DNA from 2 places in the Enterococcus faecium genome. Region 2 is predicted to be linked to the other one. Evidence: predicted binding sites of a transcription regulator. Region 2 holds the regulator's gene; the other holds the start of a gene.
The links. The regulator LexA, encoded in region 2, represses DNA repair genes until DNA is damaged. The targets are predictions, from matches to a motif close to CNAACANNTGTTNG.
Positions count from the first base shown of each region.

Region 1: the regulator LexA is predicted to act here: its motif matches at 2,021-2,034, upstream of dinB (DNA polymerase IV).

Region 1 is NZ_CP118955.1:1,883,990-1,891,687, reverse strand. Features, by position in the region: gene PYW34_RS09240 (PSP1 domain-containing protein) at 1-668, shown strand, start outside; gene PYW34_RS09235 (DNA replication initiation control protein YabA) at 661-1,008, shown strand; gene rsmI (16S rRNA (cytidine(1402)-2'-O)-methyltransferase) at 1,077-1,949, shown strand; gene dinB (DNA polymerase IV) at 2,058-3,179, shown strand; gene nrdG (anaerobic ribonucleoside-triphosphate reductase activating protein) at 3,233-3,835, opposite strand; gene nrdD (anaerobic ribonucleoside-triphosphate reductase) at 4,150-6,339, opposite strand; gene PYW34_RS09210 (ABC transporter ATP-binding protein) at 6,665-7,432, shown strand; gene PYW34_RS09205 (ABC transporter permease) at 7,422-7,698, shown strand, end outside.
Region 2 is NZ_CP118955.1:1,383,624-1,391,321, reverse strand. Features, by position in the region: gene recJ (single-stranded-DNA-specific exonuclease RecJ) at 1-2,100, shown strand, start outside; gene PYW34_RS06745 (adenine phosphoribosyltransferase) at 2,114-2,626, shown strand; gene PYW34_RS06740 (hypothetical protein) at 2,915-3,133, opposite strand; gene lexA (transcriptional repressor LexA) at 3,312-3,935, opposite strand; gene PYW34_RS06730 (DUF896 family protein) at 4,082-4,333, shown strand; gene tkt (transketolase) at 4,435-6,432, shown strand; gene PYW34_RS06720 (glucosaminidase domain-containing protein) at 6,678-7,565, shown strand.

The sequences.
Region 1 (7,698 bases), 500 kb from region 2:
CCAATGACCTTCCTGAAGCTATCCGTCCGATCTTGCATAAAGCGTCACAAGCTGAATTAGAAAAAGACAAAAAAAACAAAAAAGATGCTTATGATGCATTGAAAATCGCAAAAGAAAAAGTGCAGTTGCGTGAGTTGGAAATGAAAATGGTCAAAGCCGAATACACATTTGATCGAAATAAATTGATTTTTTCTTTCACAGCGGACGGGCGAATTGACTTTAGAGAATTGGTAAAAGATCTGGCCGCTGTATTTCGTACTCGTATTGAGCTTCGACAAATTGGTGTCCGCGATGAAGCAAAGATAATAGGCGGAATTGGTCCATGTGGGCGTCCATTATGCTGTTCTTCTTTTTTAGGCGATTTCGTGCCTGTATCAATCAAAATGGCAAAAGATCAAAGTTTATCTTTGAATCCAACAAAAATTTCCGGTTTATGCGGACGCTTGATGTGCTGTCTGCAATATGAGAGCGAAGAATACGAGACAGCGAAAAAAGAACTCCCTGACTTTGGAAAAGTAATTGCTACACCTGATGGTAAAGGGAAAGTCGTAGGGTTGAATCTGCTTAGCCGTATCGTTAGTATTCGGCTGACTGGACGGGAAAATCCTGTCGAATATGAATGGGATGAATTGAAAGAATTTATCCAAGTAGGTGAGATGAATGGATAAGAGATCATTATACGACGGATTGAATCAATTAGAATCAGAGTTGAGAAATACATTAACAGAACTTGTTGAAATGAAGCATGCTTTGCATGAGATCGTAGAAAAAAATACAACTTTGGAGATGGAAAATCAACGTCTGCGGGAACACCTGCGGGAATTGAACCAAGTTGCACAAGCTCCAGCTGAAAATGTGAAGCAGGAACTTTCTAAGTCTCGTATGAATCTTGAAAAAATTTATGAAGAAGGATTCCATGTCTGCTACGATTTATATGGATCAAGAAGGGACAATGACGAGCCTTGTGCGTTTTGTCTAGAAGTGATCTATCGCGAAAGCGGTCGATGACCAATAACAAGAGGAGACTGGAGCGGAGAAATACTGCTCCAGTCTTTTTATTAAGGAGATTGTGACAGATGTATAATCAAAAAAGTTTCAAGGGAAATCCGGTATATGGGGATTTATATCTTGTACCGACGCCAATTGGAAATTTAGAAGATATGAGCTACAGAAGTGTTCGTATGCTGCAAGAATCCGATCTTATCGCAAGTGAGGATACGCGTAATACACAAAAGTTATTGAATCATTTTGAAATCCATACACCCCAAAAAAGTTTACATGAACATAATTATAAAGAACGTGTCCCTCAATTGATTGCTTTGTTAAAAGAAGGAAAAACGATTGCTCAAGTCAGTGACGCAGGAATGCCTTCCATCAGCGATCCTGGACATGAGCTAGTTTTAGCCTGCATAAAAGAAGGGATTTCTGTGATCTCTATCCCAGGACCTACAGCTGGGATGACGGCTTTGATTGCTTCAGGGCTAGTGCCTCAACCATTTTTATTTTATGGCTTCCTTCCACGTAAGAAAAAAGAACAGAAAGAAACATTGAAAAAGCTAAAAGAACAGACAGTTACGCTGATTTTTTATGAGTCACCTTATCGGATCACTGCTACATTGACGAATTTCTTAGAAATTTTTGGAAATCGCCAAGTCGTTTTGTGTCGGGAATTGACAAAGGTCCATGAAGAATACCTTAGAGGAAGTACGGAAGAGCTACTCGCTTATATCGAAGAACATCCAGTAAAGGGTGAATGTTGTCTGCTTGTAGAAGGGAATTTGTTCGAAATGCCAGTGACGGAAGTTGATGAAGAGTTGGGAACGTTAAAGGAACAAGTAGAAGCAAAGATCGCTTCAGGCGAAAAACCAAATGCTGCTATCAAAGCAGTAGCGCTGAAAAATGGGCTGAAAAAACAAGAAGTCTACCGTCAGTACCATGAATTAGACTGAGATAGTATAAGTTGTCTATAATGAAAGACTAATGAGGAAATCAGCTACTAACTTTTCAAATCTCTTGAACGCGAACGAATGTTCTTGTATAATGAATAAGAGGTGAGGATGATGGAGCTGCAATTTCCTTTACATAATGATACATCAAGAAAAATCATTCATATTGATATGGATGCTTTTTTCGCTTCGGTTGAAGAACGAGATCATCCTGAGTTTCGCGGACATCCATTAGTAATTGCCAGACACCCCAGTGACACTGGTGGGCGTGGAGTAGTGACTACAGCAAATTATGAAGCAAGAAAATTCGGAATTCATTCAGCAATGAGTGCACAAAAAGCGTATGAGCTTTGTCCGCAAGCCATCTTTAAGCCTGGCGACCATCATAAATACAGCGATATTTCCAAACAAGTACGGGAAGTATTCTATCGTTATACAGATATTGTGGAACCAGTTAGTATCGATGAAGCGTATCTTGATGTGACCGAAAATAAAATCAATTGCAAGTCAGCCATCAAAATCGCCCGAATGATCCAAGCAGATATTTGGGAGAGTGTCCAGCTAACATGTTCTGCGGGAGTAAGTTACAATAAGTTTTTGGCCAAATTAGCATCAGACTATCAAAAACCTAGAGGAATCACGGTAGTTGCCCCTCAAGACGCTGTGCCATTTTTAAAAGCTTTGCCAATTGAAAAATTTCATGGGGTAGGGAAGAAAACTGTACCTAGAATGCATGAGCTAGGGATTTATACAGGAAAAGACCTATATGAATGCACAGAAATGATGTTGATTCGAAATTTTGGAAAAATGGGCTATTCTCTTTATCGTAAAGTCAGAGGAATCCATGATTCTCCAGTAAACGTTACAAGAGAGCGAAAATCTGTGGGAAAAGAGCATACTTATGGGCAGCCGTTGCAAACGGAAGAAGCAGTGCTGACTCAGTTGCGCCAACTAGCTGAAAAAGTAGAAGAAGCACTGAGAAGAGTCCAAAAACATGGGAAAACAGTAGTTTTGAAGGTCAGGTACACGGACTATTCTACTGTGACCAAAAGAGTGACATTGCCAGAATATATCTATAAAAAAGAAGCACTCTTTTATCAAGCAAGCCTTATATGGGAGGAAATCTTGGGAGTAGAAAAAGGAATCCGATTGTTAGGGATTACTTTGACGAATCTGGACCCGATGACTTATGAAAACATCGTCCTTCCATTATGGGAAAATCAAGAAATATAAAAACAGCTTTGAGAGTTGAAACCGGAAATCCGTTTTCTCTCCCAAAGCTGTTTTTATATCAAGTCTTGCTTTTTGATTTGTTCATAGGTTTCTGTTGCATCCGTACATTTTTCCCAAATCACAACTTGATTGGATTCTAAAGATTTTTGGACGTCAATGATCCGCTGGTTGCTACTTCCGCGAAATTGTAGTTTTAGGTCACGTTTGCTTAATTCAAAGCGTCCGTCAACAAGGATATCGATTTGCGAAAGGAGTTCTAATTTATCTTCTGAATCTTGTAGCAATTCATCAAAGGTATAGCCTGTCCATGACCAGATATCTTTTGTCGTACCGAACTCTTTTCGGATACGTCGTACGACTTGCAGACAAACATCTGTATTCAAAAAAGGTTCGCCACCAAGTAAAGTTAATCCTTGCACGTAATCGTTGCGCAAGTCAGCGATGATTTGTTCTTCTAATTCAGGTGTGAATGGTTTGCCATATCGGAAATTTTGTGCAGCTTTGTTGAAGCAGCCTTCGCAGGCAAATAAGCAGCCACTAACGTAAAGACTGTTGCGGACACCTTCACCATCGACAAAATTAAACGGTTTGTAGTCAGCAATATAGTTTTGGCTGTAGTCTTTTGCTAACCATTCTTTTGGTTTTGGATTTCTCATAAAAAAACTTCTTTCATTTAAGGTTCAAAGATATAGCTATTGAAGATAAAATCTACTCGACCACATAAATAAGAACAAACTGACCTAAATCCATTGTTCAAGAAAGCTTGTTCTTATTTTGATAGAGGGCGTTCAAAGATACAAAGCCATCGAAAGAGGGTGGTGAAAAAAGACTTGTCATAGCCTCTTATTCTGAATAAACGGTGTTCAAAAGCTTGCATCTGCAGTAATAAGCCCAACTAAACGAAAAATATGAGGAACTATTTTTGTTTAGCTATTCTTATTACTTGATGCAGGACAGCTTTTTCACAACCTCATTTCATGTGTTTCACACGTGAGGAAATTTCTTTATGGCGGCCATGTACCATCGGACGAGCTTGCGGATTTCCTAAATAGCCACAAGTACGTTTGACTACATCACATGTTTTTGGATCATGATTTCCACATTCTGGACATTCGAACCCTCGTTCTGTCGGTTTGAAATCACCTTCGAAACCACATTGATAGCAATGATCGATTGGCGTATTCGTACCAAGATACCCGATTTTGTCATATGCAAAATCCCATACAGCTTCTAAAGCTTTCGGATTTTGTTGGAGCATAGGGTATTCACAGTAGTGGATGAATCCACCTGAACAATATTTTGGATAATCCTTCTCAAATTCCAATTTTTCAAATGGCGTTGGGTTTTTACGCACATCATAGTGGAAACTGTTTGTATAATATTCTTTATCTGTGATATTTTCGATGATGCCGAATTTTTCTGTATCCAAACGGCAGAAACGGTCAGTTAGACTTTCACTTGGAGTTGAATAGACACTGAAATGATAACCATATTCATCCCCCCATGCATCTGCATTAGCTTTTAATTCTTTGACGATATCAAGTGTGAAAGCTTTTGCTTCTGGGTTTGTTTCCCATTCGCCACCGAAGAAAGCTGAAGCAACTTCATACAATCCAATGTAGCCTAACGATACAGTAGCTCGACGGTTTTTGAATAATTCATTGACAGAATCGGTACGTGAAAGACGTTTCCCGAAAGCACCATACATATATAAAATTGGCGCATTTGCTGGAATGGCTTCTTTACAACGTTCTACACGATAGAGAAGCGCATCTTTCATGATTTCTAAGCGGTCAGACAGTAACTGCCAGAATTTATTCTGATCTCCTTTTGATTCGATCGCGATTCTTGGCAAATTCAATGTAACAACACCTAAATTCATTCGTCCGACATTTACTTCTTGACCATTTTCGTCTTTCCACCCTTGCAAGAATGAACGACAGCCCATAGGTACTTTGAAACTTCCAGTTAATTCAACGATTTTATCGTAATTCAGAATATCAGGATACATTCTTTTCGTTGCACATTCCAATGCTAGTTGTTTGATGTCGTAATTAGGATCTTCAGGGTTTAAGTTCACACCTTTTTTCAAAGTGAAGATCAGTTTAGGGAAGATAGCTGTCCGCTTTTCACTCCCTAATCCATTGATTCGAATCTGTAAAATTGCTTTTTGAATTTCTCTTTCAAACCAGTTTTCTCCTAGTCCAAATCCTAATGAAGTGAAAGGAGTTTGTCCATTTGAAGTAAATAAGGTATTGATTTCATATTCCAAACTTTGCATAGCATCGAAGATATCTTTTTTGGTTTTTGCTTTTGCATATTCTTTTTGGCGTTCTGGCGAATCGATCCATTCTTCCGCGTCTTTTAGATGTTTTTTATAGTTCAATTCTGCAAAAGGAGCAAGCAATTCATCTGTTCGGTCGGCAGAACAGCCACCATATTGACTTGACGCTACATTGGCAATAATCTGTGAGATTTGTGCTGTGGCGGTCTGGATAGATTTTGGCGATTCGACTTCGGCATTGCCGATTTTGAACCCATTGTTCAGCATGCCTTTGAAATCAATCAAGCAGCAATTCGTCATCGGTGTATAAGGATGATAATCCAAATCATGGTAATGGATATCGCCTTTTTGATGCGCATTTGCTATATGTGGTGGCAACATTTTCAGTCCGATTGATTTTCCAACGATCCCGGCTGTCAGATCTCGCTGTGTATTGAAAACATTACTGTCTTTATTTGCGTTTTCGTTCACGACAGTTTGGTCCTTGTTGATTAGCTTTTCAATCGAAAAGTTGATATCTGTTGCTTTACTGCGAGCAAAATCTCGTTTGGTACGATAATTGATGTACTCTTCTGCTAATTCATATTCGTTTTTTTCTAGTAATATATGTTCCACGATGTTTTGAATCTCATAGATTTTGACATTTTCAGCAAACCGGCTTTTGATTTCTTGGACAACCAAGTCTGCAATCATTTGAATTTTTTCATAAGTAAGTGGTGATAATGAGCCGTGAATTTTCTTTTCTGCTTTGATCAGTGCTTCATTGATCTTTTGTTCATCGAAATCAACATGGCGGCCATCGCGTTTGATGACTTTCATCTGGGATGTCTCTGGCTGCTGAGTAACGACAGTTTTTTCTTCATAATTTACTTTCATTATCTTCAACTCCTGCTAAATTGTTCTTGTCTATCATAAAACAAAATCGGGGAAGGAGCAACTAAATATCGGCTATATATAGTATTCAATGTGCTGTATAATTGGATTTCTATACTATATGTAGTGTATATTTTATTGTGAAAAAAGGTGAAAACTTGTAGCTGGTGGATTTGTTTTTTGCATATTTAATTTTGCTGAATAAAATAATTGAATAAAATTTTTTATTCAGTCCAAGTAAAAGTGACAAAAACATAAGAGCAAATTATTCGTAGATATGCTACTATGCAAATAAATAGAAATGAAAAATGAAAGAGGAGGAGAAGAATTGGAAAAGATGATCGAAGTGAAACATCTAAGTAAAAGCTACGGCAGCAAACTTTCTCCCGTCAAAGCCTTAGATAATATCTCATTCACAGTAGAAGAAGGCGAGTTTGTTGGGATTATGGGCCCAAGTGGTGCAGGAAAGACAACGCTGATGAATATCTTGTCCACGATCAATTTGCCTACGATGGGCAGTGTCTCGATCCAAGGAAAAGAAATCACAAAAATGAAAAACAGTGAGCTCAGTGACTTTCGTCGAAAAAAACTAGGATTCATTTTTCAAGAGTTCAATTTGATCGATACCCTAAATGCAAAAGACAATATCCTATTGCCCCTAGCAGTTGAACGGATGACTAAAGAGGAAATGGAAAAGAGAGTAAGACATGTAGCTCAATTGTTGAATATAGAAGAACTGCTCAAACGGTATCCCGATGAACTTTCTGTCGGACAGAGACAACGAATTGCAGCTGCTAGAGCACTTGTTGTTCAGCCACAAGTGATTTTTGCAGATGAACCAACTGGCTCTTTGGACTCGAAGTCGGCTACAGAATTGTTGAACTACTTGAAGACCATGAATCAAAAAGAAAAAGCAACGATACTGTTAGTCACCCATGATCCATATACAGCAAGCTACTGCGATAGAATTTTATTTATTAAAGATGGTGTGATTTTTTCTGAAGTTGTCAGAAGAGGGACAAGAAGAGAGTTCTTTGAGAAAGTAATAGACATGCAGGCGACGATTGGCGGAGGAGGAAAAATGAATGCTGTATAAACTAGCCGTTAAAAGTTTTTTTCGGCAGTCACGAGGCTATCTTGTTTATTTTTTCAGTTTGACTTTATCCGTAATGATCTATTATTCCTTCAGCGCAATGACCTACGATCAATCTTTAGTCAGAAGAGCAAGTCAAGATACTTCGATAGATGGTGGATTGAGTTTTGGTGGATTTATCATTACTGTTGTTTTGCTTTTTTTCGTATTCAGTGCCAACCGATTTTTCTTGAATAGAAGGCAAAAGGAAATAGGCATCTATCAGCTTT
Region 2 (7,698 bases):
ATGGATAAAGCAATCAGCCGAATCCAAGAAGCTGTAATCAGTGGAGAAAAAATCCTCGTTTACGGTGATTATGACGCAGATGGGATCACCAGTGCAACGGTAATGAAAGAAACACTGGAATTACTTGGTGCAGAAGTAGAAGTATTCCTGCCAAATCGATTTGAGCATGGGTATGGACCAAACCAATCGGTATACCAAGAAAAGATCGAAGAAGGAATCCAGTTGATCATCACTGTTGATAACGGGGTAGCAGGAAATGATGCGGTAGCATACGCTCAGCAAGCTGGTGTAGACGTGATCATTACAGATCATCACGAACTACCTGAGAATTTACCAGACGCTTATGCGATTGTTCACCCTCGTCATCCAGCGGGGCACTATCCATTTCCAGATTTGGCAGGAGTCGGAGTAGCATTCAAAGTAGCTTCTGCATTATTGGAAGAACCGCCTGTAGAATTTTTGGATTTAGTAGCGATAGGAACGATCGCCGATTTAGTTTCATTGACTGATGAGAATCGAATCCTTGTTTCATTAGGAATCGATGCCATTCATCATTCAGAACGGATAGGACTTCAGGCACTATTTGAAGAAAGCGGCGTAAAAATGAGGGACGCAGACGAAACAACGATCGGTTTTTCGATTGCTCCCAGACTAAATGCAATCGGTCGGATGGGCGATCCACGTCCTGCCGTCTCGTTACTTGCGACGTTTGATGAAGAGGAAGCATCCGTTCAAGCAAAAAAATTGAATGAGATCAATGAAGAAAGAAAAGCAATCGTAGAGCAGATAACACAAGAAGCATTAGCGATGGTCAATAAGGAGAATCATATCCATCTATTGGTAAACCGAGGATGGCATGAAGGCGTTTTGGGCATTGTTGCTGGGAAAATAATGAATGAAACGGGTAAACCAACGCTTGTCCTTACTTTAAAAGAAGATGGATCAGCTAAAGGATCTGGACGTAGTATTGAAGCCTTGAATCTTTTTGAAATGCTTGACCAGATGCGAGATTTATTTACTTACTTCGGAGGACATCATGCAGCAGTCGGTTTAACGATGCCAAGTGAAAATGTCACTATACTACAGGAGAAGATGAACCAATATATAGTCGATCATCAAATTGACTTGATGAGAGGGCCTGAGTTGAGAATTGATGAAGTATTGCTGCCAAATGAAGTAACAGTAGAGCGAATTGATGAGCTGAAACTATTGGCGCCATTTGGTACGGATAATCCTTTGCCTCAGTTTTTATTTCGACAAGTCCAAGCAGAAAATATCAAAAGAATCGGAGCAAACCAACAGCATCTGAAATTTGTCCTTTCCGATGCATCGAGTCAGCTTGATGCGGTCGCTTTTGGTTTTGGTACTCAAGAAGAAGAACTGCTGAATAATCAGGTAGATGTGGTAGGAAAGCTTTCGATCAATGAATGGAACGGGCGTAAGAAACCGCAGCTGATGGTATCTGATTTTTCTGTGGGTGGTCTGCAAGTATTTGATTGGCGGGCAAAACGTTTCCGTGAACAGAGCCGAAGGTCGGAAGGTAGCCTTTATTTAGCATTTGATTCTTCGACGTTGAAATTCGTGCCTGAGATTATCCAGGAAGCTGCGATTGTTTTCGAAGGACTAGATTCTGTAAAGGCAATAATTGAAAAAAGAAAACCGAACTCTCTAGTTGTTATGGATTGTCCAGATGATTTAGCGGATCTGAAAGAAGTTTTTCGGTCTTATTCATTCAATCGTGTTTATCTGATGGGGATTTCACCTGATGAGGCCTATTTGAATGGGGTAGGCACAAGAGAACAGTACGCAAAATTGTTTAAATTGATCCATTCTCAAGAACGAATTGATATACGTCATAAAATAAAAGCAATAGCTCAATATTTGCGTATCCCTGAAAAATTATTAATTTTTATGATACAGGTGTTTTTTGAATTGAAATTTGTTACAATAGAGAACGGTGTTTTACAAAAAGTCGCTAGCCCAGAAAGTCATCCTTTGACTGAGAGCAGATTATACCAGCGGCGGCTCAATAAAATCAAAGTTGAGGAATTTTTGCTTTTGAGCGATATTCCTACCATAAAGAAATGGTTAACAACCTAGGAGGAAACAAAGAGTGGATTTAAAAGATTATATTGCCAGTATTCCCGACTATCCGTCAAAAGGAATTGTGTTTCGAGATATTTCCCCACTGATGGCAGATGGTGACGCTTATCGGGAAGCTACTAAACAAATCGTAAATTATGCAAAAGAAAAACGAATTGATATGGTAGTTGGGCCAGAAGCCCGTGGATTCATCGTAGGATGTCCTGTTGCTTATGAGTTAGGAGTCGGTTTTGCCCCAGTCCGCAAAAAAGGGAAGTTACCTCGAGAAACCATCGAAGTGACTTATGGATTAGAATATGGAACAGATACATTGACATTGCATAAGGATGCCATTAAACCAGGTCAACGTGTGCTGATTTGTGACGATTTGCTAGCTACTGGAGGAACAATCAAAGCGACGATCGAACTGATCGAACAATTAGGCGGTGTAGTCGTAGGCTGCGCATTTTTGATCGAATTGATGGATCTCCATGGACGCGACAAAATCAAAGGATATGACATCATTACATTAATGGAATATTAAGCAGAAAAAAGAAGCTATTCTTGATGTTATTCTTAAAGAAGCGATTTTAAAGCGACCCTCAAAAGTCAGATTCTCTATCTGACTTTTGAGGGTCGCTATTTTTTTATAAATGGAAACAAGCAAAGACCAGTAGAAGTTTAAAAAATCACTTTTTCCGCAATTTGACTTAATACCGAAAAAATGGCTTTAGAACACCGTTTATTCGAAAAAAGGATGTGACCGATTTTTTGTCACACCCCCGTAAAAGTTTAACTTCTTGTCTTTTGAATAATTAGCAGTCAATCCTTATTATGATTGCCTGGATCTGTAGTAGGGCTCATGATAGAAATGATCTTCATGAATTCTGCGCCGCTCAGATTGACGGTACTTCTTTTCATCCCACAACATGAACCACAAAGTAAATAACGGAACAAACACAAGTAAAGCTGGACGTATGCCGAAATTACCAATAATAATACCTAAAAACAAAACAGTTAATACTAAGCCAAGACGTCTCATTGATTTCATGAATTCTCACCTCGTTAATTTATGCGAACAATTGTTCGTATATTTAGTATACGAATATTTGTTCGGTTTGTAAAGAGGGAAGTGATAAAAATTTGAAAGAAGAAGAACCCGGGCGAAAAAAGAGTTTGAGACCATCGTCTCAAACTCTTTTTAAAAAGTTTTCTTTTATTAGTAGCAATTAATAGATATGACTACGATAAAGTCCTACTACTCGTCCTAATATAGATACTTGATCTAAGATGATTGGTTCGAGCAAGTCGTTTTCAGGCTGCAGACGGAAAAAGTTTTTTTCTTTATAGAATCGTTTGCAAGTCGCTTCGTCCTCGGCAGTCATTGCAATGACAATATCGCCATTTTGAGCAGTTTCTTGCTTCCGAACGATCACGTTGTCACCATCCAAGATCCCAGCATTGATCATACTATCTCCACGAATTGTCAGCATAAAGAGACTGCCTTCTTCGGAAGAAAGATTAGGAGGGATTGGAAAGAAGTCTGAAGCATCCTCTACTGCTAAAATGGGTTCTCCAGCTGTTACGACGCCAAGTACTGGAATAGTTGTTGGACGAATCCCAATCTTTTCTAAACCTTGTTTTGTCAACTCGATTGCACGAGGTTTCGTCGGATCTCTTTGGATAAACCCTTTTTTTTCAAGCCGTGCAAGATGACCGTGAACAGTAGAAGTAGAAGAAAGCTGAACAGCTTCCCCGATTTCACGGACAGTTGGCGGGTATCCTTTTTGGGTTACTTGTTCATGGATATATCGTAAGACTTCGATTTGTCTTGATTCAGTTTGTCGGGCCACAAGGTACACCTTCTTTCACTTGATAAATAGATAGTACCATATAAAAAGCGCTAAATCAAACGAATGTTCGTATTTTATTTAGTTTATCTAGTTGTTTTTTTTTCAGTTTTTATATAATATGAAGGAGAGTAAAAGGAGGGCTGAGCATGCTGTCACCTGAAAAAATAGAGCGGATCAATGAACTTGCACGTAAAAAGAAGGAAAATGGTCTCTCAAAAGCCGAAGAACAAGAACAAATCAACTTACGCAAAGAGTATTTGGAAGCTTTTCGTTCCGGTATGCGTCATCATATCGAAGGAATGAAAGTCGTCGATCCTGAGGGCAATGACGTGACCCCGGAAAAATTAAAAGAAATCCAAAAGAAAAAAGGCTTACACAACCGAAATGACAACTTTTAGTAAAAAATACTGAAAAAGATTGCTTTTTCGTGTGACATCTTATAGAATGAAAGTGTAAGAAATAAAGGTAAAAAAAACCTAAATTAATAGGAGGGGTTATTTTGTTTGACAAAATTGACCAACTTGGCGTTAACACAATTCGTACATTAAGTATTGAAGCAGTCCAAAAAGCAAACTCAGGACATCCTGGATTGCCGATGGGCGCAGCACCTATGGCATATGCGTTATGGACAAAACACCTGAAAGTAAATCCAACGACATCAAAAAACTGGGCTGACCGCGACCGTTTCGTTCTTTCGGCAGGACATGGGTCAGCAATGTTGTATAGCTTGCTTCATTTAGCTGGCTATCAAGTGACAATCGATGATTTGAAACAATTCCGTCAATGGGATTCTAAAACACCAGGACATCCTGAAGTACATCATACAGATGGTGTAGAAGCCACTACAGGGCCATTAGGACAAGGGATTGCAATGGCTGTCGGTATGGCAATGGCAGAAGCGCACCTTGCAGCAACGTATAACAAAGAAAACTTTAATGTGATGGATCACTATACGTATGCAATATGCGGTGACGGAGACTTGATGGAAGGGGTATCTCAAGAAGCAAGTTCGATGGCAGGTCATATGAAACTAGGGAAATTGATCGTTTTATACGATTCAAACGATATTTCACTAGACGGTCCAACTTCAAAAGCTTTCACAGAAAACGTTGGTGCTCGCTATGAAGCATATGGCTGGCAACATATCTTAGTGAAAGACGGAAATGACCTAGAAGCAATCTCTAAAGCGATTGAAGAAGCAAAAGCTGAAACAGACAAACCAACATTGATCGAAGTAAAAACAGTCATCGGCTATGGTGCTCCTAAAGAAGGAACATCTGCTGTTCATGGTGCTCCTCTTGGTGAAGATGGCATCAAGATGGCTAAAGAAGTTTATGGTTGGGAGTATCCAGATTTCACTGTTCCAGAAGAAGTAGCTGCCCGCTTCCATCAAACGATGATAGAAGAAGGACAAAAAGCTGAAGATGCATGGAATGAAATGTTTGCCAATTATAAAAAAGCTTATCCTGAATTAGCACAACAATTTGAAGATGCTTTTGATGGCAAACTACCAGAAAACTGGGATGCAGAATTGCCAACTTATGAAGTTGGAAGCAGTCAAGCAAGCCGTGTTTCAAGTAAAGAAGTCATCCAAGAATTATCGAAAGCTATACCAAGCTTCTGGGGTGGTTCAGCGGACTTGTCAGGTTCCAATAATACAATGGTGGCTGCAGATAAAGATTTCACTCCTGAACATTATGAAGGACGCAACATCTGGTTCGGTGTCCGCGAATTTGCAATGGCTTCGGCTATGAATGGTATCCAACTTCATGGCGGAACTCGTATCTACGGTGGAACATTCTTTGTCTTTGTCGATTATCTAAGACCAGCAGTTCGTTTAGCAGCAATCCAACATACTCCTGTTGTTTACGTCTTAACACATGACTCGGTTGCTGTCGGAGAAGACGGACCAACGCACGAACCGATTGAACAACTAGCATCTGTTCGCTGCATGCCTGGTGTTCAAGTGATTCGTCCGGCAGACGGAAATGAAACACGTGCTGCTTGGAAAGTAGCGATGGAGACAACAGATGCGCCTACTATCCTTGTATTGAGTCGTCAAAACCTTCCAGTATTGCCTTCTACAAAAGAAGTAGCAGATGAAATGGTGAAAAAAGGCGCGTATGTTCTTTCTCCATCACAAGGAGAAACACCAGAAGGTATTTTGATTGCAACAGGTTCTGAAGTTGATTTGGCTGTGAAAGCTCAAAAAGAATTGGCTGAAAAAGGCAAAGATGTTTCTGTTGTTTCTATGCCAAGCTTTGACCTCTTTGAAAAACAATCTTCTGAATATAAAGAAAGTGTACTTCCTAAATCAGTGAAGAAACGTGTGGCTATCGAAGCTGCTGCATCATTTGGTTGGGAACGCTACGTAGGAACAGAGGGCGCAACGATTACAATCGATCATTTCGGTGCATCTGCCCCTGGCACTAAAATTTTAGAAGAATTTGGATTTACAGTAGAAAATGTCGTGAATACGTACAATCAACTATCATAGATCCAAGCAATTGTTTGACTGATAAGAACAGCTGTCTGCAAGTTGGAGACAGCTGTTCTTTATGTGTTAGAAGAATAAATCAATATTACTTTTCGTTTTCGGCTATGTTACATTTAAATGACAAAACAAAGAATTCTTCGGATTAGTTTGTGTTTCTTGAGAATTAAAAGTATAATTTAATTAATTAAGTTTGTTTTAAGAAGAGAACTTTTTATTAAGTTTTTTTATTTTGAGGAGGAATTTGAATGCAAGAGCTGAAGACCCGCAGTGCCCGGCACCATAGACCTAAAAGAAAAATGGTGATCAATAAAAAAGCGATTGCTCCTTTAATTGGAACGAGTCTTTTAGTTGGGCCGATGATGGTTACAGCGGTACCGCAACATGTTCATGCAGATGAACAAGGATCTCAAACAGTCGCTGATCCTCAAGCGTTTATCGATCAAATCGGCTGGTCTGCGTCAGAAGTTGCTGCAAGTAATGACTTGTATGCTTCAGTCATGATCGCTCAAGCGTTGTTGGAAAGTGCATATGGCACTTCCGGATTAGCTAGTGCGCCAAATTATAATCTATTCGGTGTGAAAGGAAGCTATAACGGACAGGTCGTTTATATGGCAACCAAAGAATATGTAAACGGACAATGGGTAACGATGAATGAGCCATTCCGAAAATATTCTTCTTATTGGGAATCCTTCCAAGACCATGCGAATGTTCTTCGTTCAACCAGTTTTTCCACGGGCGATTATCATTATGCTGGCGTGTGGAAAAGCAATACAACAAGTTTTTATGATGCAACAGCGTACTTGACAGGTCGTTATGCTACCGATCCAAATTATGGGGCCAAATTGAACTCATTGATTAATACTTATAATTTAACCCGTTTTGATACGCCATCAACAGGTTCGGCTACAACAACCACAAGTACAACAACAACGACTACTACGACGACTTCAACGTCATCATCTTCAACAACAGATGTAAATACAAATAATGGTCAGACATATACAGTCGTGTCAGGTGATACGCTATGGGATATTGCACAAAAATTTGGCATGTCTGTTGATGATCTAATGGCGAAAAATGGCATGTCTATGTCCAGTTATTCTTTATTAGTTGGTCAAGAACTAAACGTTTGATTTAGATAAAAAGGCAAAGAAACTACCATATATGGTATATCTTTGTCTTTTTTTTTGCTAGTCAAAGACGAATCACTCGCCATAAATGAACAGATTGTATTATGATAAGTAAGAAGAGCAAAGACAAGGAGGA